Linked DNA regions of Tardiphaga sp. 709. The protein of the gene in region 1 binds, or shares a complex with, the protein of each later gene. Links are inferred from orthologs where the notes say so. Each region holds a gene or a part of one and is shown in the gene's direction. Other genes may lie near its edges.

Region 1 (2,985 bases):
GTGACGCCCTGCTGAGTGTGGTGCCGGCGGGACTTTTCGGCGGACGCCGACGACATCGTGGCACCGACGAGGAGAAGCGCTGTAGCGCTGATCGTTATAATCTTTTGCATTGAACCAAAGCCAATCTGTTCATGAAGCCCTTGTCAGTCGAACGTAGCGCTGCCTGACTCGTTCCGCATCGGGCCCCCACTAACAGCCTCGTGGCAATCCCCGGCCCGCCAAGCTCTTCTCGTGGCGGTCAGATAAACTAACGAAAAGCGTGCAGGAAGCCGCGGCCGGAGAGCATCTTGGCCGTGTACAATCGCTTCTTTATCATTCTGGAGATGCAAAACCAGATCGTAGATGCGCCCCCTCGTCTAAGCTCCTCCGTTTGCGAAGTACCGTATTGGACAAACAGGTCCATTAATGAAACGTCTGGTGGACTAGGCGTCGGAGCGCGCCCTTCCCAGATTGCCCGGATTTGCGCCTCCTCAATCGTACCTGCCAGGAACCGACCGGCAGCCGAGAGGACAATGGTTGCTGACCCGCGTTCGAGACGCCATATCCTTGGCCGTTGACGATCCGATCTGCTTGCCCTGTAAGATCGTAGTCCGAGGCCCGAAGAAGGACAGATGCGCATAATGTGGATCGCCGTACTTGCCATGGTGCTGCCCGCTGCCGCGCTGGCGCAAGACATCACGCAGCGCCCCGTCCGAACCGAGCGCATCTCAGGCACTCCGGTAGGTGTGGGTCTCTATGAGGTCGCTCCGGACGGCACCGTTCTGATCGACTGGCGCGCCGTCGAGGCGGCGGCCGAGGGCCCCGCCGATCGCGCATCGACCCCGGTTGCGAAGGCGATGCTGGCGATCAGAGACGGCAAATGGAAACCGATGGCCCGGTGACGAACGACGTCGCGCCGGAAATCCGACAGCGTAAGATCATCCATATCGACATGGACGCCTTTTACGCATCAGTCGAACAGCGGGATAATCCAGAGCTACGCGGCAAACCTGTCGCCGTCGGCGTCTCTCGGGAGCGTGGGGTCGTGGCAGCAGCGAGTTACGAAGCCCGCAAATTCGGCGTCCGCTCGGCGATGCCGTCCGTTATAGCCAAACGTCAGTGTCCAGATCTAATCTTCGTGAAACCGCGCTTCGAGGTCTACAAGACCATTAGCCAGCAGATCCGAGAGATCTTCGCCGAGCACACGCCGATCATCGAACCGCTGTCGCTGGACGAGGCTTATCTGGATGTTACCGAGAACCTTCAGAGCATCCCACTGGCGCGCGACATCGCACTGGCGATCCGCACTAAAATCAAAGCCGAGACAGGGCTCAATGCCTCCGCCGGCATCTCTTACAACAAGTTCCTGGCCAAACTCGCCTCAGACCATCGCAAGCCAAACGGTCAGTACGTCATCTCTCCGGAGATGGGACTCGCCTTTGTGGAGACCCTGCCCGTCGGCAAGTTCCACGGCATCGGACCGGCGACTGCGGCTAAATTCAACGCATTGGGTATCCAGACAGGACTAAACATCCGGAACCAGTCGCTGACGTTCCTGGAGGCACACTTCGGCAAAGCCGGGACCTATTACTACTGGATATCACGCGGCATCGACGAGCGTCCTGTCCGCGCCAACCGCATGCGGAAATCCGTCGGCGCCGAGAACACTTTCTCCGACGACCTCACCGAGTTCGACACCATGATCGCCGCGCTGCAGCCCCTCGTCGACAAGGTGTGGCAACACTGTGCCAACACAGGGAACCGCGGGCGAACCGTCACGCTGAAGGTGAAGTTCGCTGACTTCGAGATCATGTCACGAAGCCAATCAATGCCGACGGCCGTATCAAACCGCGAAGAGCTCGAACGGGTCGCGGCATCACTTCTCGAACGCTCGATGCCACTGCCGAAAGCCGTGCGGCTTCTCGGTGTTTCACTATCGACACTTCAGACTGACGGGGACGACGCGCAATCCCAGTTCCAGTTACCAATCTAGCAGCGCTAAGCCGATTCAGTCCGTCGATCAGTGATCGCCTTGCGCAGCGTGCGCGACAAAAGCTCAACCGAATACGGCTTCTGGATGAGTTCAAAGCCTGTATGGGCGTTTTCGGCTAGAACGTGGCTGTAGCCACTTGTCAGAACGACCGGCAATCCAGGGTATTGGTCGCGGATAATCGTGGCCATCTCCACCCCGTTCATGCCGGGCATGATGACGTCCGAAAACACGAGGTCGAATGCGAATTCATCCTTGGCTAGAACGTCCAGTGCCGCGGAAGCTGACGTCACCCAGTCGGTTGCGTATCCGAGATCCTGCAGAAGCTCTGTCGAGAATCCCCCAACATCCGTATTATCCTCGACAACAAGAACGCGGTGCCCCCGCCCGCTTGTCGCTGCGCTTGCTAATGGCGGCGCGCTGCTTTCGACTTCGGCGCCAGTTTCGGCCCGCGGCAGATAAATTGTGAACGTCGCGCCCGCTCCAAGCGTGCTGCTGACGCCGATCTCGCCGCCCGTCTGTTTGGCGAACCCGAAGGCCTGACTCAAGCCGAGGCCCGTTCCTTTTCCCACGTCCTTGGTCGTGAAAAATGGTTCGAAGATCGCATCCAGGTACTCGCTAGCTATGCCGACGCCAGAGTCAGTTACGGAAACCGCGATGAAGTCGCCCTCTTTCTGAGGATGAGAGCGCATCTCCGGAATCGAGTCGGCTGCCGCGACACCGATAACGAGGCGCCCTTCGCCGTTCATGGCATCGCGTGCATTGACTGCGAGGTTGACCAAGGCGGTTTCGAATTGGGTTATATCGGCCATGGCGAATTGGGCGGCAGCCTCAATATCCAGATCAATCTGGATCCGGCCGCCGACCAGTGGCCGAATCAGGTTCGCAACGCTCGCGACCTGGGTGCCGACGTTGAAGACGCGCGGAGCAAGCGGCTGCCGGCGAGCGAACGCAAGCAACTGGCTGGTCAGCTTGGCCGCCCGGTCAACAGTATCGGAGATTGCGTCGATATAGCG
Region 2 (3,040 bases), 1.3 Mb from region 1 along the record:
CACACACTGAATGCGCTGATCGATGCCGGCCGCCAGGTGGTGATCGCAGCCGATCGCCCGCCGTCGGATCTGGAAAGCCTCGACGAACGCGTGCGTTCGCGCCTCGCCGGCGGTCTCGTCGTCGAAATGAGCTCGCTCGGCGAAGAGCTGCGCCTGGGCATCCTGAAATCGCGCGTTGCCGCCGCGCGTGCACATCACGCCTCGTTCGAGGTGCCGGAGCCGGTGCTGGACTATCTGGCCCGCACCATCACCCATAACGGCCGCGACCTCGAAGGCGCAATCAACCGCCTGCTGGCGCATTCGAAGCTGAACGCCACGCCGGTCACGCTGGAAATGGCCGAGCGCGAAGTGCGCGACCTGATCCGCCCGCAGGAGCCGAAGCGCATCAAGATCGAGGACATCCAGCGTGTCGTCGCGCGTCAGTACAATGTCAGCCGGTCCGACCTCCTGTCGTCGCGCCGCACCGCCAATGTCGTGCGCCCCCGTCAGGTTGCGATGTATCTGGCCAAGACCCTGACGCTACGCTCGCTGCCGGAAATCGGCCGCCGCTTCGGTGGCCGCGATCACACCACGGTTCTGCATGCCGTACGCAAGATCGAGGCGCTGGTCGGCAAGGACGTGGCCCTGCAGGATGAGGTCGAAACGCTGAAGCGCCAACTCCAGGAGTAAAGCGTCCCCACCCCCGGTGCGCCAAAGCGTGCGCCGGGGCAGGACGAGGGTGTTAACCGTCAAAACATTGGGGGCCGGAAGCGCATCTCTCTTGCGCTTCCCGGCCATCCACGCCACCTTGCGGTCCCCCGCGGGATTGAGCAAAATCCACTGATCGAGCTCGCGGGTGTCATCGCCGCGGCGCCCGTTCGGGCCGCCAGGCATTTCCACACGACACCGGATTGAATCGGGCGGGTTTTGTTATGAAGGTCACCGTCGAACGCGCGCAACTCCTGAAGTCGCTGAGCCACGTGCATCGCGTGGTCGAGCGCCGCAACACGATTCCGATCCTGGGCAACGTGCTGATCCGCGCCGAAAATGCCCGGCTGTCGCTAAAGGCCACCGACCTGGACCTTGAAGTCACGGAAACCCTGGCCGCCGAAGTCGGCACCGCCGGTTCCACCACCGTGCCTGCCCATATGTTCTACGACATCGTCCGCAAACTGCCGGACGGCTCCCAGATCGTGCTCGAAGCCGATGGCGACCGCTCGGTGATGGCGATCCGCGCCGGCCGGTCGCGCTTCACGCTGCAGACGCTGCCGGAGAATGATTTCCCGGATCTCGCCGCCGGCGAAATGACGCACTCGTTTGCGCTGCCCGCCTCCGACGTGAAGCGCCTGATCGACCGCACGCAGTTTGCGATCTCCACCGAAGAGACCCGCTATTATCTCAACGGCATCTATCTCCACGCCGCCGGCACTGCGACTGCGGCAACCTTGCGCGCCGTCGCCACCGACGGTCATCGTCTGGCACAGATTGACCTCAAGCTGCCCAAGGGCGCCGACGGCATGCCGGGCGTCATCGTGCCGCGCAAGACGGTCGGTGAAGTGCAGCGTCTGATCGAGGACCTCGAAGCCGAGATCACCATCGAACTGTCGCAGGGCAAGATCCGCTTCACGCTCGGCAATGTGGTTCTGACCTCGAAACTGATCGACGGCACCTTCCCCGACTATGGCCGCGTGATCCCGCAGAACAACGACAAGGAACTGGTGATCGACAAGAAGGATTTCGAGAACGCAGTCGACCGCGTCTCGACGATTTCCAGCGAACGCGGCCGCGCCGTGAAACTCGCGCTGTCGGCGGGCAAGCTCGTGCTGTCGGTGACAAATCCGGATTCCGGCAGCGCGACGGAAGAGCTCGAGGTCGAATACGCCTCCGACGCGCTCGATATCGGCTTCAACTCGCGCTATCTGCTCGACATCGCCGCCCAGATCGAAGGCGAAGTTGCCGTGCTGCGCCTTGCCGATCCCGGCTCGCCGACGCTGGTGCAGGACAAGGACGCCAAGGGCGCCCTGTATGTGCTGATGCCGATGCGGGTGTGAGTTCCTTCAGGTATCGCCCCCGCCTAGCGCGCCAAAGGCGCGCGCGGAGCGGGGACCCATAGCCGCCGAAGAACTAGTTGCAGCTAGGTAGCCACGACTCTGCCGTTTTGATTGTGCCGGGCCGTGGTTATGGATCCCCGCCCCGCATGCGCCTTCGGCGCACTAGGCGGGATGACAACGGAGATTGGCGCGGCCCGTTGCGACGACTTTAGCTGAGTCCCATATTCACGAATGACCGCCTCCCGCATCCATCGCCTGTCGCTCACCAATTTCCGCAGCTATCGCGCGGCGTCGCTGGAGGCGTCGGCGGACATGGTCGCCCTCGTCGGCCCGAACGGCGCCGGCAAAACAAATTGCATCGAAGCGATCTCGTTTCTGTCGCCAGGCCGCGGCCTGCGCCGCGCGACGCTCGAAGACGTTGCGAATAACGAAGGCGACGGCTCCTGGGCCGTGTCGGCGACTGTCGAGGGTGAGGTTGGTCTCGCCACACTCGGCACCGGCATCGATGCCCCCGCGGCAGAAGGTGCGTCCACCAGCCGTCGCTGTCGTATCGACCGGGAGCCTGTCGGTTCTGCCGCGGCATTCGGCGATCACCTGCGCATGGTGTGGCTGACGCCCGCGATGGACCAGTTGTTCATGGGCGCCGCCTCCGAACGCCGGCGCTTCTTCGACCGCCTCGTGCTGGCCATCGACAAGGATCACTCCGGTCGCGTCTCCGCGCTCGAGCGAAGCCTGCGTTCGCGCAACCGCTTGCTCGAAGACCGGAACAGCGACGCCCACTGGCTCGATGCCATCGAGCGCGAGACCGCCGAACTCGCGGTCGCCGTCGCCGCGACGCGCGGCCAGACGGCGATGCGGCTCGCAGAGATGCTGCGCGTGCGCGGCGAAGCCTCGGCCTTTCCATCCGCACTCATCATGCTCGACGGCTGGATGGAAAATGCGCTGGTCAATGAACCGGCCACAGCGGTCGAAGATCGCTATCGCCAGATCTTGCGCGATGGTCGCCCGCG

The links. Proteins that work in one complex are often made in the same cells at the same time.
Region 2: the proteins of dinB (region 1) and dnaN are in contact, whole or in part, in a solved structure (PDB 1OK7), measured with the Escherichia coli proteins. The link is inferred for Tardiphaga sp. 709 from one-to-one orthologs.

The regions. Positions count from the first base shown.
Region 1 is NZ_CP135529.1:2,138,533-2,141,517, forward strand. What follows is about bases 1-2,915. They hold dinB (DNA polymerase IV), read left to right. Parts: upstream 1-859; coding sequence 860-1,972; downstream 1,973-2,915. Other genes in these bases: RSO67_RS10700 (hypothetical protein), read right to left, coding at 1-110; RSO67_RS10705 (hypothetical protein), read left to right, coding at 621-881; RSO67_RS10715 (PAS domain S-box protein), read right to left, coding at 1,978-2,915. In the rest of the region: more of RSO67_RS10715, read right to left, coding at 2,916-2,985. UniProt on the Escherichia coli protein: Poorly processive, error-prone DNA polymerase involved in translesion repair and untargeted mutagenesis. Copies undamaged DNA at stalled replication forks, which arise in vivo from mismatched or misaligned primer ends.
Region 2 is NZ_CP135529.1:3,418,577-3,421,616, forward strand. Bases 1-2,970 are described here. They hold dnaN (DNA polymerase III subunit beta), read left to right. Parts: upstream 1-911; coding sequence 912-2,030; downstream 2,031-2,970. Other genes in these bases: dnaA (chromosomal replication initiator protein DnaA), read left to right, coding at 1-669; recF (DNA replication/repair protein RecF), read left to right, coding at 2,262-2,970. Also shown: more of recF, read left to right, coding at 2,971-3,040. UniProt on the Escherichia coli protein: Confers DNA tethering and processivity to DNA polymerases and other proteins. Acts as a clamp, forming a ring around DNA (a reaction catalyzed by the clamp-loading complex) which diffuses in an ATP-independent manner freely and bidirectionally along dsDNA.